DNA from 3 places in the Streptomyces sp. NPDC050422 genome. Region 1 is predicted to be linked to each of the others. Evidence: riboswitches for the same ligand, from Rfam matches in the RefSeq annotation. Region 1 holds a riboswitch; each other region holds the start of a gene.
What was found. Region 1 has a riboswitch for cobalamin ahead of ACIBJG_RS15720 (ribonucleoside-diphosphate reductase subunit alpha). Riboswitches for the same ligand answer to the same signal wherever they lie in the genome.

Region 1 (5,154 bases):
GCGTCAGCATGAAGGACGGCGTGAACGGCGTCGCGCTCGGCGTCTTCATCTTCTTCTTCCTGGCCGTCACGGTCGTCGGCTTCATGGCCGCCCGGTGGCGCAAGGCCGAGAACGAGGACAGTCTCGACGAATGGGGGCTGGGCGGACGGTCGTTCGGCACCTGGGTCACCTGGTTCCTGCTCGGCGGCGACCTCTACACCGCGTACACCTTCGTCGCCGTTCCCGCGGCGATCTACGCGGCGGGCGCGGCCGGCTTCTTCGCGGTGCCCTACACCATCCTGGTGTACCCGCTGATCTTCACCTTCCTGCCGCGCCTGTGGTCGGTGTCGCACAAGCACGGCTACGTCACCACCTCGGACTTCGTCCGCGGCCGCTTCGGCTCCAAGGGGCTCTCGCTGGCGGTCGCCGTCACCGGCATCCTCGCCACGATGCCGTACATCGCGCTCCAACTCGTCGGCATCCAGGCGGTGCTGGACGTGATGGGCGTCGGCGGCGGCGAGAACACGCACTGGTTCATCAAGGACCTGCCGCTGCTGATCGCGTTCGCGGTGCTCGCCGCGTACACGTACTCCTCCGGGCTGCGCGCGCCGGCGCTGATCGCGTTCGTCAAGGACGGGCTGATCTACCTGGTCATCGTCGTGGCGATCATCTACATCCCGATCAAGCTCGGCGGCTTCGACGACATCTTCGCCAAGGCGGGCGATGCGTTCTCGGCGAAGAACGAGGCGGCCGGCAAACCGGTGGCCGGACTCGCACCCGGTGAGGCGGGCCACTGGGGTTACGCCACCCTGGCCCTGGGCTCGGCGCTGGCGCTCTTCATGTACCCGCACTCGATCACGGCGACGCTCTCCAGCCGCAGCCGTAACGTGATCCGCCGCAACACCACGATCCTGCCGCTGTACTCGCTGATGCTGGGCCTGCTCGCACTGCTCGGCTTCATGGCGATCGCCGCCGGCGTCAAGGTGGACAACGGCCAGCTGGCCATCCCGCAGCTGTTCGAGAACATGTTCCCCGACTGGTTCGCGGGCGTGGCCTTCGCCGCGATCGGCATCGGTGCGCTGGTGCCCGCCGCGATCATGTCGATCGCCGCGGCGAACCTGTTCACCCGCAACATCTACAAGGACTTCCTGAAGCCCGACGCGACACCCGCGCAGGAGACCAAGGTCTCCAAGCTGGTGTCGCTGCTGGTGAAGGTCGGCGCGCTCGCCTTCGTCCTCACCATGGACAAGACGGTCGCGATCAACTTCCAGCTGCTGGGCGGGATCTGGATCCTCCAGACGATGCCGGCCCTGGTCGGCGGGCTGTTCACCCGGTGGTTCCACCGCTGGGCGCTGCTCGCGGGCTGGGCGGTCGGCATGGCCTACGGGACGCTCGCCGCGTACGGGGTCGCCAGCCCGACCCAGAAGCACTTCGGCGGGTCCTCCAAGGAGATCCCGGGCCTCGGCGAGATCGGCTACATCGGCCTGACGGCCATCGTGCTGAACGTCGTGGTGGTCATCGTCCTCACGTTCGTCCTGAACGCCGTCAAGGCGCCCGCCGGGATCGACGAGACCTCCCCGGGCGACTACACCGCGGACGCGGGCGACCCCGGCGTGAAGGCGGAGCTCCCGCCGGCCACCGCCGGTGCGCCGGGCGGCCACTGACCGCCGGATACGCGTGAGCGGGCCGCCGCACCCCTGCGGGCTGGGGTGCGGCGGCCCGTTCGCGTGTCCCGCAGAAAAACCCTTGCGGCTCCGGCCCCCGCGTGCGGCAGACTTCCGCCCATGGACATAGCGATCCGGCCGGTCGAGCCCGCCGAGCACACACTCCTCGGCGAGATCACCGCCGAGGCCTATCTCGGCGACGGGCTCCTGGACTACGGTGCCGACGATCCGTACCTGGTGCAGCTGCGCGACGTACCCCGCCGGGCCGCCGAGGCCGAGGTGCTGGTGGCGGCCGACGCGCGGGGCCGCGTCCTGGGCGGGGTCACCTACGCCCCGCCGGGCAACCCGTGGGCCGACATCGCGGCGGCGGACGAGGCCGAGTTCCGGATGCTGGCGGTCTCCCGCGAGGCCCGCGGCGCCGGGGCGGGCGAGGCGCTCGTACGGGCCTGCATCGACCGCGCACGGGGCGCCGCGGGGGTCACGGGGCTCGTCCTGTCGACGCAGCCGGCGATGCTCGGGGCCCACCGGATCTACGGGCGCCTCGGCTTCGTACGGACCCCCGAGAAGGACTGGAACCCCATCGAGGACCTGAAGCTGCTGACGTACCGTCTGGAGCTGCGCCCTCCGGCGTAACAGCGAGCACGACACAACATGTGGGGGCTGCCGCAACCGGCAGCCCCCACATGTATGCTCATGCCTGCTGTCGCCGCAGGGAAATCCGGTGCGAATCCGGAACTGTCCCGCAACGGTGTATTCGGTGTGCATTTGCGCACCCCCGAGTCCGAGGTCCTGCCGACAGCGCATCCGGCTCGACCGATCCGGATGCCCAGACGTCCGGGCCTCGTGGATGGGCCGGTGGACGCCGCACGGAGCGCTGCCCTGCCGGGTCCCGCTCCGTCCGGCTGCCCCCGCTCCCCCGAAGGCCCCGAGCCGAGCGAGGGAGAGCACCGCGTGACCATCGCGCCAGCCGATCCGGTTTCCGTGGCCGAGTCAACGGGAACCACGAGCGACGGACCGGGGACCGTACTCCTGCGGACCCTGACCGACCTCACCGCCGATCTGCCCGACACCGACCCCGGACGCGTCGCCGCCGCCGCGCTGCGCGGCCGCAACGCCCGGTCGGACGAGGCCGAACTGCGCTCGCTGGCCACCGAGGCCGCCGCGGGCCTGATCTCCGAGGACCCCGCCTACTCCCGGCTCGCCGCCCGCCTCCTCACCCGCACCATCGCGGACGAGGCGGCCGGGCAGGGCGCGACGTCGTTCTCCGCCTCCGTCGCCGTCGGGCACCGCGAGGGCCTGATCGCGGACCGTACCGCCGAGTTCGTCACGCTCCACGCGGCCGCCCTGGACGCGCTGGTCGGGCAGTCGCTCGCCGACGGCGCCGACGACCGCTTCGGCTACTTCGGCCTGCGCACCCTGCACAGCCGCTACCTGCTGCGCCACCCGATCACCCGGCAGGTCATCGAGACGCCGCAGCACTTCATGCTGCGTGTCGCCTCCGGGCTCGCCGAGGACACCTCCGAGCGCGCCCTGGACGAGGTCGCCGCGCTGTACGGGCTGATGAGCCGGCTGGACTACCTGCCCTCCTCCCCCACGCTCTTCAACTCCGGCACCCGGCACCCGCAGATGTCCTCCTGCTACCTGCTGGACTCCCCGCTGGACGAGCTGGACTCGATCTACGACCGCTACCACCAGGTGGCGCGCCTGTCCAAGCACGCGGGCGGCATCGGCCTCTCGTACTCCCGCATCCGCGCCCGCGGTTCGCTGATCCGCGGCACCAACGGGCACTCCAACGGCATCGTGCCGTTCCTGAAGACGCTCGACGCCTCCGTCGCCGCCGTCAACCAGGGCGGCCGGCGCAAGGGCGCCGCCGCCGTCTACCTGGAGACGTGGCACGCGGACATCGAGGAGTTCCTGGAGCTGCGCGACAACACGGGCGAGGACCAGCGGCGCACCCACAACCTCAACCTGGCGCACTGGATCCCCGACGAGTTCATGCGCCGGGTCGACGCGGACGGCACCTGGTCGCTGTTCTCCCCCGCCGACGTGCCGGAACTGGTCGACCTGTGGGGCGACGCGTTCGACGCCGCCTACCGGGCCGCCGAGGCCAAGGGCCTGGCGCGCAAGACCATGCCGGCCCGTGAGCTGTACGGCCGGATGATGCGGACCCTCGCACAGACCGGCCAGGGCTGGATGACGTTCAAGGACGCCTCCAACCGGACCGCGAACCAGACCGCCGAACCGGGCCGTGTCGTGCACTCGTCGAACCTGTGCACGGAGATCCTGGAGGTCACGGACGACGGCGAGACGGCCGTCTGCAACCTCGGCTCGGTCAACCTCGGCGCGTTCGTCGAGGGCGGCACGATCGACTGGGAGCGGCTCGACGCCACCGTCCGTACCGCCGTGACCTTCCTCGACCGGGTCGTGGACATCAACTTCTACCCGACCGAGCAGGCCGGGCGCTCCAACGCCCGCTGGCGGCCGGTGGGTCTGGGCGCCATGGGGCTCCAGGACGTCTTCTTCCAGCTGCGGCTGCCGTTCGACTCCCCCGAGGCCCGCGCCCTGTCGACGAAGATCTCCGAGCGGATCATGCTCGCAGCGTACGAGGCGTCCTGCGACCTCGCCGAGCGCTCGGGCCCGTTGCCCGCGTGGTCCGAGACGCGTGCCGCCCGCGGTGTGCTGCACCCGGACCACTACGACACCGAGCTGAACTGGCCGGAGCGCTGGGACGCGCTGCGCGCCCGGGTCGCGAAGACCGGGATGCGTAACTCCCTGCTCCTGGCCATCGCGCCGACGGCGACGATCGCCTCGATCGCGGGCGTGTACGAGTGCATCGAGCCGCAGGTCTCCAACCTCTTCAAGCGCGAGACGCTCAGCGGTGAGTTCCTCCAGGTCAACGCCTATCTGGTGGACGAGCTGAAGAAGCTCGGCGTATGGGACGCGCGGACCCGTGAGGCGCTGCGCGAGGCGAGTGGCTCGGTGCAGGGCTTCGCGTGGATCCCCGAGGAGGTGCGGGCGCTGTACCGCACCGCGTGGGAGATCCCGCAGCGTGGACTGATCGACATGGCGGCGGCCCGTACGCCGTTCCTCGACCAGAGCCAGTCGCTGAACCTGTTCCTGGAGACGCCGACGATCGGCAAGCTCTCCTCGATGTACGCGTACGCCTGGAAGCGGGGGCTGAAGACGACGTACTACCTGCGCTCCCGCCCGGCGACCCGGATCGCCCGTGCGGCGTCCGCCGCCCCGATCCCCGAGCAGGCTCCCTCGCCCGACGCGGACGCGATCGCCTGCTCCCTCGAAAACCCCGAGTCCTGCGAGGCCTGTCAGTAATGAGCACCGACAAGAACAAGAACCTGCTGGACCCGGGCTTCGAACTGACCCTGCGGCCGATGCGTTACCCGGACTTCTACGAGCGCTACCGGGACGCGATCAAGAACACCTGGCACGTGGAGGAGGTCGACCTCCACTCCGACGTGGCGGACCTCGCCAAGATGTCGCCCGCCGAGCAGCA
Region 2 (5,154 bases), on a different contig from region 1:
TGCACGAGGCCGGTGACACCCGCGGTGAGCGGGTCGCCGAGCTTCCCGAGCGCCTTGTCGACGACCGGGCGGTCGGCGGGCGCCACGTCCGCCAGCAGCGCGTCGATGTTCAGATGCGTCATGACGGCGTCGGTGACGCGGGTGGTCACCGCCGCCTGCACATCGGGGTCGGAGGCCAGCGGCTCCATCATGTCCACGTAGCGGTCCGTGTCCCCGGCGACGCCGCTCGCCCAACTCGACAGGATGCTCAGCGGGGTGAGCACGGCCGCCACCAGGATCAGCAGGACCGCGAAGAACGAACGCAGGCGCAGCCGGGAGCGGGCCGGGGCACGGGTCTCCAACTGCGCCACCCGGGCACGCAGGGCTTCCAGTTCGGCGTGCTCGTTCTGTGCCGCCGGCTCATCGGGGTGCCGTTCCATGCCCCAAGGGGATGTCCTCGCCGCCCGCACAGCGCGGCTGATTGCTGCATACAGGTGACGGACAGCGGCCGTACATCGACCGCGCCGGGCGTTGCCGGGAGACGGGGAACGCCGGGACGCCGATCGTGGGGGGTGTCCTGGACGATTCCTGATCGTTGCCGCTTTTATGAACACCATTTTCGACAGTGCCGATTCCTCGGGAGCCGGGACCGGGCCGGTCGCCGGCCTGCTCAGCACCGTGCTCCTCGGCCCGGACGCCCGCCGCGAGCACGGCTTCTGGCGCCGGCTCGTGGCCACCGAGCCGTTCCGCCGGCCGCTCTGGCCGTCACCCGGAGCCACCCCCGACGAGCGGCTCGCCCTCGCCCACGCACGGCTGCGCACACTCAACAACGCACTGGACAGCGCCGCCCGGCCGGCCGCCGACCCCCGTGCCCTGGCCGCTCTGCACGAATGGCTCGCCCCGGTGGACCCGGCGCTCACCACCGTCGCGGGCATCCACTACAACCTCTTCCTCGGCAGCCTCCTGGACCACGACGCCGACAGCCCCCGTGATCTGTCGGACTTCCTCCGGCTGCGACGGATCGGCACCTTCCTCTGTACGGAGGTGGCGCACGGCAACGACGCGGCATCCCTTGAGACGACCGCCACCTACGACCCCGGCCGGGACGGGTTCGTGCTGCACACCCCGCATGCCGGTGCGCAGAAGTTCATGCCCAACACCAGCCCGGCCGGCGGCCCCAAGTCGGGGCTGGTCGCCGCCCGGCTGATCGTCGACGGCTCCGACCACGGGGTCTTCCTGCTGCTGGTGCCGCTCACGGACGCGGCCCGGGCCCTGCCCGGGATCCGGGTGCGCCGGCTTCCCGCCCGGATGGGCAGTCCGGTCGACCACTGCCTGACCTCCTTCGACCAGGTCTTCGTGGGCCGTGGGGCGCTGCTCGGCGGCGCGCAGGGGCGGGTCGGCGACGACGGGGTGTTCCGCAGCGACACCGAGGGGCGCAGGCGCCGCTTCCTCGCCTCGATCGGACGAGTCACCACGGGCCGGATCTGCATGAGCGCCAGTGCGGTGGGCTCCGCACGCGCCACGCTGGCCGTCGCCGTCCGCTACGGAGGCCACCGCCTCGTCTCGGGGGGCCGCTCGGCGCCGCCGGTGCCGGTCGTCGCCCACCGAAGCCACCACGGCCCCCTCGCCGAGGCCATGGCCACCGTCTTCGCGATGAGCCTGCTGCACCGGCGCGTACTCGACCGGTGGGAGAAGGCCGCTGCGCGGCCGCCCGCGGAGCGGGAGGCGGCCGAGCGGCTGGTCGACATCGCCAAGGGATGGATCACCTGGCAGGCCCGGTCCGTGATGGTCGAGTGCCGGGAACGGTGCGGCGCCCAGGGTCTGCTGGAGAACAACGGCATGACCGAGCTCGTCACCGGGATCGAGGGCGCCATCACCGCCGAGGGCGACAATCTGGCCATCCACTCCCGGGCGGCCGCCGGCCTGCTCTTCGACGCGGCACGGACCCCGCAGGAGGAGCCCGCCGCCGGCCCTCCGAGCGGTGACCTCGCCGACCTCCGGTTCCTCGGACGGCTTCTGGACCAGGTGGAGCGCATCTGGTTCGCCCGGGCGGCCGCACGGATGGCGCAGGTCCCCGGCGGCGGCCCGCTGGAGCGCTGGAACGCGGCGTCCGGCCCCGCGCTGCGGGGCGTCGAGGCCCATGCGTACCGGCAGGCGGCCCACGCGTACGAGAACGCGCTCGCTGCTCTGCCCGGCGGCGGGGCCCGTGAGCGGCTGGGTGAGCTGGCCCGGCTGTTCGCGCTGCGCTGGGTCGCCCGGAACAGCGGCGACCTACTGGCCGCAGGCCACCTGACCGCCGGTCAGGTCGATGGACTGACCGAAGCCACCGAGCAGCTGGTCGCCGCGGTGAGCCGCCATCTCCCGGAACTGGCCGCATCCTTCGCACTGCCCGGGGAACTGCTCGCCGACTGGCCCATCGCCGGAGCCCACTACACCGACGCGTACGACGACCCGGGCGCCGCCTGGCACACCACCGTGGCCCGGGAACCGGCTGGGGGCGCGCGATGACGGGCACACCGCACCGGACGGCGGACGCGGTCCGGCGGCTGGGTCTGCGTGTCGTCCTGCTGGCCTTCTGGGGCACCGCCGCCGCGCTCTCACGGTGGTGCGGGGGGCCGCTCACCAGTGGTGGCGAATCGGTTCGCCGCAAGGCGTAACCGGAGCGAGGGCCTCCCGGACACCCCGCGGCCGGGGTGGTGCGCGGCACGCGGCCCCGGCCGCACCCACCGCCCCGTACCGCCGGGGTGCACTGCCGCTGAGCTGCGCGGAGGTGCGTGGTAGCGTGCCCGGAGCCAGTCGAACTCCACGTAGGGGTCAGGGAATCCGGTGCGAATCCGGAACTGACGCGCAGCGGTGAGGGGGACGGGCGGGGCCACGGCCACTGGGAGACCCACGGTTTCCCGGGAAGGCGTCCCGTCCGCATGAACCCGAGTCCGAAGACCTGCTGGCGCCCACGGTCCGGTACCGGGCCGCGGAACTCCGTACACCGGGCCCCGCGCATGGGCCCAGAGACGCCGAGGTACTCCGTGCCGCCCATAACCGGCCGCGCCCGCTCCGCCGCCCTGCTCACCGCCGCCCTGATCCTGCTGACGGCCTGCGGCGGCGGCAAGGACGGCACCGCCGCCAAGTCCCAGGGAGCCGACGGCTATCCGGTCAACTTGAAGAACTGCGGACGCACCGTCACCGTGGACGCGGCGCCGAAGCGCGCCGTCCCGGTCGACCAGGGATCGACCGAGATCCTGCTCTCGCTCGGCCTCGCCGGCCGGCTCGCCGCCACGGCCACCTGGACCGATCCGGTACTGAAGGGGCTGGAGAAGGCCAACGCGGGCGTCCCGAGGATCTCCGACAACCGCCCCTCGTCGGAGAAGGTCCTGGACCAGGAGCCCGACTTCGTCAGCGCCTCCTTCGAATCGACCCTCGCCAAGGGCGGTGTCGCCCCCCGCGAGCAGTTCGAGAAACTGGGTGTCCCCACGTACGTCTCGCCCGCCGACTGCACCGCCAAGGACAACAGCAAGGACGGCGACGGCGTCCGCACCGGCGCCCTGACCATGGACAGCGTCTACGCCGAGGTGCGCGACCTGGCCAAGGTGTTCGGCGTTCCCGGGCGCGGCGAGAAGCTCGTCGCCGAGCTGCGCGCCCGGGTGCGGAAGGCGACCGGGGGCATCGACGCCTCCGGCACCTCCCTGATGTACTGGTTCGCCAACTCCGAAGCCCCGTACCTGGCCGGCTGCTGCGGTGCGCCCGGCATCATCACGCGGGAACTCGGCGCGGAGAACGCCTTCGCCGACACCCACGAGGAATGGCCGCAGATCAACTGGGAGACCGTTGCCGACCGCGACCCGGACGTGCTGGTCATCGGTGATCTGACCCGCAAGTCGCAGACCGCCGAGAGCGCCGCGAAGAAGATCGCCTTCCTGGAGTCCAACCCCGTCACGAAGAACATGGACGCCGTCCGGCACAAGCGCTACGTGCTGCTCAGCGGCCAGGCCATGAACCCGACGATCCGGACCGTCGAAGGCGTGGAACGCGTCGCCGCCGGGCTGCGTACCTTCGGGCTCGCGGGGTGACGGACAGCGAACAGGCCGCGCCACCGCGCGAGGACGCGGCTGGGTGCACCCGGGGTGTCCTGTCCACGCGGGGCATCCGCAGCGGGCTCCTGTGGGCCGCCGGACTCCTGCTGCTCGCCCTGTCCGTCGCCCTCGCCGTCACCATCGGCCCGGCCCGGATCTCCGTCGCCGACGTCTGGTCCACGGTCGCCTCCCACCTCGGAGCCGGTGAGTCGCGGCTCAGCCCGATCCGCGACGGCATCATCTGGAACCTGCGCATGCCGCGCACCCTGCTCGCCGCGGTCTGCGGCGCGGGGCTCGCGGTCTGCGGCACGGTCATGCAGTCGCTGCTGCGCAACCCTCTCGCCGACCCGTTCGTCCTCGGGGTCTCCTCCGGAGCCTCGACCGGCGCGGTGGTGGTGGTCGTCCTCGGCGTCGGCGGGGGAGCGGTCTCCCTGTCGGCGGGGGCGTTCATCGGGGCCCTGTGCTCCTTCGCCCTCGTCATGCTGCTCAGCCACACCCTCGGCGGCAGCACCGACCGGGTCGTCCTGTCCGGGGTCGCGGCCATGCAGCTCTTCTCCGCGCTCACCTCCTTCGTCGTGATGACGGCCGCCGACGCCGAGCAGACCCGCGGGGTGCTGTTCTGGCTGCTGGGCTCGCTCGGCGGCGTCGGCTGGAGCGACGTGTGGATCTGCTCCGCCGTGCTCGCCGTGACGCTGCTGATCTGCCTCGGCCATGCCCGTACGCTCGACGCCTTCGCCTTCGGGCAGGACGCGGCGGCCACCCTGGGCGTTCACGTCGGCCGTACCCGGATCATCCTGTTGTGCACGACCGCGCTGCTGACCGCCGCACTCGTGAGCTCGGCCGGCGCCATCGGGTTCGTCGGACTGGTGCTGCCGCACGCGGCCCGTGCGCTGACCGGTTCCGGACACCGCAGGCTGCTGCCGGTCACCGCGCTTGCCGGGGCCGTCTTCCTGGTCTGGGTCGACACCCTCGCCCGGACCGTCCTCGACCCGCAGGAGGTTCCGGTGGGAGTCGTCACCGCACTGATCGGGGTGCCTGCCTTCGTGCTGGTCCTCTACCGCACCCGGCGGTCCCCATGACCCGGACCGTCCCCGGCGGCCTGCGG
Region 3 (5,154 bases), on a different contig from region 1:
CGGTAGAAGAGCACGCCGACGGTCGGGCGGCCCTCGGTGAACGTACGGCTGCCGTGCAGGCCCCACTCGGGCATCTTCTGCGGTTCGGCGAAGCCGTGCCCGGTCAGCAGGACGGTGTCGGAGAGGAAACGGGCCAGTTCGACGAGGTTCCCCGGGCCACCCTCCACCAGGTAGCGCAGCGCCTCGGCGACGACGCCCGCCGGTACGGACGACTCGGCCATCAGCTCCGCGTCGGGGACGGTCTCACCGCCGAGCAGCACGGTCGGGATGCCCGACGCCCTGAGCGCCGCGAGCCCGTCCTCCCAGGCGCGCTTGCCGCCCAGCAGGCGGACCACGGCGACGGAGCAGCCCTCGATCAGTGCGGGCAGTTCGTCCTGGACGTCGATACGGGTCGGGTTGCCGATCCTGTACGGCGCGCCCGAGGCGCGCGCGGCGAGGAGGTCGGTGTCGGCGGTCGACAACAGCAGCACGGTGCTCATGGGGGCGGTCAGTGGCGCGTTCATGCGCGTGCTCCAGGTGCTCCGGGGGCGATGAAGGGAAGTCCTGCCGGTGCGCCCGACTCGATGAGTCGCCACAGCGCATCGGTGTCCGCGTGTTCTTCGATCAGGTCGCCGAGGCGGTCGAGCTGTTCCTCCCGCAGCCCGGCGAAGCAGGTGTCGGGGGCGGGCACGAAACGGCGGCCGGCGGCGTGCGAGACCTCGGTCAGGAAGCGGCGCCGGAAAGCGTCGCTCTCCAGCGAGCCGTGCCAGTGGGTGCCCCATACGGCGCCGGCCCGGCAGCCGTCGAGACGCTGCCCGCTGCCGTCGGTGAGGAACGGCTCGCCGCCGTGCACGTCCGCGACGCCGTGGTGGATCTCGTACCCCTCGACCGGGGCGCCGAGCGCCTCGCCGACCGGCCGGGCGAGGGTCTTCTCGCGGTCGAACCGGATGCGTACGGGCAGCAGCCCGAGCCCGTCGACCGTCCCGGCGCGCGACTCCACGTCGTCCTCGATCTGCTCGCCGAGGATCTGGTAACCGCCGCAGATGCCGAGCACCGGACGGCCCTCGGCGGCGCGCCGCAGCAGCGCGTCGGCGAGCCCGCGCTCGCGCAGCCAGGCGAGCGCCTTCACGGTGCCGCGGGTGCCGGGCACGATGACGAGGTCGGCGTCGTGCAGTTCTTCGGGACGGTCCACGAACCGCACCACGACGCCCGGTTCGGCGGCCAGGGCGTCCACGTCGGTGAAGTTGGACATCAGTGGCACCGCGCACACGGCGATGCGCAGGATGTCCTCGCCGTGCGGCGGGGCGAGCACCGACTCCCGTACGGTGCCGCGCAGCGAGACCCGCAGACCGTCCTCCTCGTCGATGCCGAGGCCGTGCGCGAACGGCAGCACCCCGTACGTCGGACGTCCCGTCAGGTCGCGCAGCATGTCCAGGCCGGGCTCCAGCAGCGAGACGTCGCCGCGGAACTTGTTGACCAGGTAGCCGGCGATCAGTGCCTGGTCCTCGGCCGAGAGCAGCGCCGTCGTACCGAAGAACGAGGCGAAGACCCCGCCGCGGTCGATGTCGCCGACGACCACCACCGGGAAGCTTGCCGCCCGTGCGATGCCCATGTTCACGATGTCCGTGCGCCGCAGATTGATCTCGGCCGGGCTGCCCGCCCCCTCGCAGATCACTGCGTCATACGTGCCCCGAAGCTGCTCCAGGCAGTCCACGACGGTGGACAGGAGCGACTCCTGGCGTCCGCCGTGGTAGCCGCGGGCGCTCATCTCGCCGACCGGACGCCCCATCAGGACGACCTGGCTGGAGCGGTCGCTGCCGGGCTTGAGCAGCACCGGGTTCATCAGGGCGGTCGGCTCCACCCGGGCGGCCTGGGCCTGCATGGCCTGGGCGCGGCCGATCTCCGCGCCCTCGCGGGTGACGAAGGAGTTGAGCGACATGTTCTGCGCCTTGAACGGCGCGACCTTCACGCCCCGGCGCACCAGCCAGCGGCAGATGCCCGCGGTGACGACGCTCTTGCCCGCGTCCGAGGTGGTCCCGGCGACCAGCAGTCCGCCGCTCATGTCGGTCTCCGTCCAGAGAGTCGGGGTGCTGCGGTACGAGGGGGTGCCGTACGGAGTGCTGAGGTGCGGGGGCCGGCGATCCGCCGGGCCGCGAGCCCCGCGCCCAGCCGGGCCGCCACGCTCACGCCGAGGGCGAGCGCGCTGACCCTGCGCGACAGCCGTACGGCGCGCTCGATGTCCGCGGGCTCCACCGCACGGCCCGTCTCCCCGTTGAGCACGGGACGGTGCTCGACCCGGCCGCCGTAGGCGAGCGTCCCGCCGAGCCGTACGCCGAGCGCACCGGCGAACGAGGCTTCCACCGGGCCCGCGTTGGGGCTCGGGTGCTTGGCCGCGTCGACCCGCCAGGCCCGGACCGCGCCCTGCGGGTCTCCTCCTGCCGCGACGGCGAGGAGGGCCGTCAGCCGGGCGCCCGGCCAGCCCGCGAGGTCGTCGAGACGGGCCGAGGCCCAGCCGTAACGCCGGTAGCGGGGCGACTTGTGGCCGACCATCGCGTCGAGCGTGTTGGCGGCCCGGAACCCGACGAGTCCGGGGACGCCGCCCAGCGCACCCCACACCAGGGCGCCGACCACGGCGTCCGAGGTGTTCTCGGCGACGGACTCCACGACGGCGCGGGCGATCTGCGGACCGTCCAGGGACTGCGGGTCACGGCCGCACAGATGCGGCAGCCGCTCCCGGGCCAGGTCGAGATCGCCCGCGGTCAGGGCGTCGCCGATCGACCGGGCCTCGCGGCCCAGCGACGTACCGCCGACGACGGACCAGGTGGCGGCGGCGGTCAGGGCGACGGACGCGGCGGGGTGGCGGCGCAGCGCACGGGCAGCCAGTGCGGCACCCCCGGCGGCGCCTCCGGCGCAGACCAGGGTGTGCAGTGCGCCCCACCCGCGGTGGTCGCGCCACAGACGGCGTTCGACGCCTGCCGCGGCCCGCCCGAAGGCGGCGACCGGGTGCCCCCTGCGGGGGTCACCGAGCAGCAGATCGCCGATCAGACCGGCCGTGGCGCCGTACGCGAAGACGCGATCGGCACGCACGGTTCAGCCGGCCGTTGCGCCTCGAAGGACCTGGGGACCTGGGATGGGTTGCACAGGGACGGACGCACGGCAGCCGGGCATGGCGATATGTCCTCACTCAGGGTCCGCGCCCTGGTTCGACGTGACGGCGACGAGAGTCTCCTGGCTTCCGGATCCGCAGTTCCCCCGGCCTTCCAGTCCGCTTGCGTGGACCGTGACTTCCGTGGTGGGGGACTGCTCCCCGGTGACAGTGGCGGGACCGCGCCGGATTCGCACCGGCTTCCTCTGCTGTCGCCGTAATGGCTCCGGCAGTCCACCACGCCCCGCGAACACCCGTCAACTCGCCGTTGACCTGCGACGGTGCAGTGTGCTGAGACGCACATCGGGCCGGTACGCACACGAGGTGCGTCCGGCCCGATGCGGATGAGCGGGAAGGGGGTGGTGGGGCTCAGGCGACGATCAGATAGATGCCGTAGGCCACGGCCGCGGCGCACAGTCCGAAACAGACGTACGCGCCGGCGCGGACCAGCAGGAGCGAACCGCCCGCCGAGCCACCTGCCGAACCGCTCGCCGATCCGCCCTGCGTGGCCGGTTCCTGCTGCTTGGAGAGGCCGACGATGCCGAGGGTGAAGAGGCCCACGAGCGCGACGGTGGCGACGAGGGAGACGCCGAAGACGGTGCCGAGGGCTGCCCAGTCGATGTTCATGTGGATCTGTCCTTACCGGAGGCTCTTAGACCGTGGCGGGTCGGGCCGGGTCGGTGACCGGTCCGGCGGGGGCCGGGATGGTGGCCGTGAGTTCGTGGGTCTGGGCAGCCGTGGTGGGCGGCGGGCTGACGGCCGCGATGGCGGTGGTGACGACGCCCGCGGGCTCGGCGTCCGCGTCCTGGCCGCCCGGGGCGACGTCCCCGTGCCCGACGGGCTTGCGGCGGGACAGCACCCAGATCGCACCGGAGCCCGCGATCAGCAGCGCCGCGACGACCACGACACCCCAGGTGCCCTGCTTGGTGAGGAACTCGGCGCCCGCTCCGACCAGACCTGCGGCCGGCAGGGTCAGGCCCCAGGCGACGAACATGCGGGTGGCGGTGGACCAGCGGACCACGCCCCCCTTGCGGCCGAGGCCCGCACCCATGACGGCACCGGAGCACGACTGAGTGGTGGAGAGGGAGAAGCCGAGGTGCGAGGAGGCCAGGATGACGGTGGCCGCACTGGTCTGGGCGGCGAAGCCCTGCGGCGGCTTCAGCTCGGTCAGGCCGCTGCCCATGGTGCGGATGATGCGCCAGCCGCCCAGGTAGGTACCGAGTGCGATGGCGAGACCGGCGCACACGATGACCCAGACCGGCGGGTTGGAGCCGGGGGAGAGGACGCCGCCGGTGACCAGGGCGAGCGTGATGATGCCCATGGTCTTCTGTGCGTCGTTGGTGCCGTGCGCGAGCGACACGAGCCCGGCCGAGGCGATCTGGCCGGCGCGGTAACCCTTCGCGGTGGCCTTCTCCTGGGCGCCGCCCGTGACCTTCCCGCCGATGCGGTACGTCAGCTTGGTGGCCAGCAGTGCGGCGATTCCGGCGACGACCGGTGCGGCGATCGCGGGGAGCAGCACCTTGGTGACGACGGTGCCGCCGTCGACCGACGACCAGCCCGCCGACATCACCGCGGCGCCGATCAGGCCGCCGAACAGTGCGTGGGAGGAGCTGGACGGCAGGCCGACCAGCCAGGTCAGGAGATTCCACAGGATGGCGCCGACGAGCGCCGCGAAGATGACCTCGGTTCTGAGCCCGTCTTCGTTGACGATCCCGCCGGAGATCGTCTTGGCGACCTCCACCGACAGGAACGCGCCTACGAGGTTGAGAACGGCGGACATGGCCACCGCTGTCTTGGGTTTGAGTGCGCCGGTCGAGATGGTGGTGGCCATCGCGTTGGCGGTGTCGTGGAAACCGTTCGTGAAATCGAACACTAGAGCTGTCACGATCACAATCGCGAGCAGCAGCGTGATGTGTTCCATTTACCCAGGCAATCGTTCGACGGCAGTGGCATGTGGACCGTAGGCAATCCGGGTGAACGGAAGATGAACTGAGCAGGGCGCTGCGGTGACCCCAACCGGAGTGCCGTCG

Region 2: another riboswitch for cobalamin. It lies ahead of ACIBJG_RS07275 (ABC transporter substrate-binding protein); the one in region 1 lies ahead of ACIBJG_RS15720 (ribonucleoside-diphosphate reductase subunit alpha).
Region 3: another riboswitch for cobalamin. It lies ahead of ACIBJG_RS31670 (cobalamin biosynthesis protein); the one in region 1 lies ahead of ACIBJG_RS15720 (ribonucleoside-diphosphate reductase subunit alpha).

What each region holds. Positions count from the first base shown of each region.
Region 1 covers NZ_JBITIE010000009.1:105,962-111,115, reverse strand. The annotation lists gene ACIBJG_RS15735 (DUF3311 domain-containing protein) at 1-12, shown strand, start outside; gene mctP (monocarboxylate uptake permease MctP) at 9-1,643, shown strand; gene ACIBJG_RS15725 (GNAT family N-acetyltransferase) at 1,764-2,276, shown strand; cobalamin riboswitch at 2,324-2,455, shown strand; gene ACIBJG_RS15720 (ribonucleoside-diphosphate reductase subunit alpha) at 2,595-4,973, shown strand; gene ACIBJG_RS15715 (ribonucleotide-diphosphate reductase subunit beta) at 4,973-5,154, shown strand, end outside.
Region 2 covers NZ_JBITIE010000004.1:212,974-218,127, forward strand. The annotation lists gene ACIBJG_RS07260 (hypothetical protein) at 1-419, opposite strand, end outside; gene ACIBJG_RS07265 (acyl-CoA dehydrogenase) at 586-2,487, shown strand; gene ACIBJG_RS07270 (hypothetical protein) at 2,484-2,636, shown strand; cobalamin riboswitch at 2,756-2,943, shown strand; gene ACIBJG_RS07275 (ABC transporter substrate-binding protein) at 2,979-4,046, shown strand; gene ACIBJG_RS07280 (FecCD family ABC transporter permease) at 4,106-5,128, shown strand; gene ACIBJG_RS07285 (ABC transporter ATP-binding protein) at 5,125-5,154, shown strand, end outside.
Region 3 covers NZ_JBITIE010000023.1:73,006-78,159, forward strand. The annotation lists gene cobN (cobaltochelatase subunit CobN) at 1-479, opposite strand, end outside; gene ACIBJG_RS31665 (cobyric acid synthase) at 500-2,041, opposite strand; gene ACIBJG_RS31670 (cobalamin biosynthesis protein) at 2,038-3,066, opposite strand; cobalamin riboswitch at 3,201-3,332, opposite strand; gene ACIBJG_RS31675 (hypothetical protein) at 3,494-3,751, opposite strand; gene ACIBJG_RS31680 (anion permease) at 3,777-5,045, opposite strand.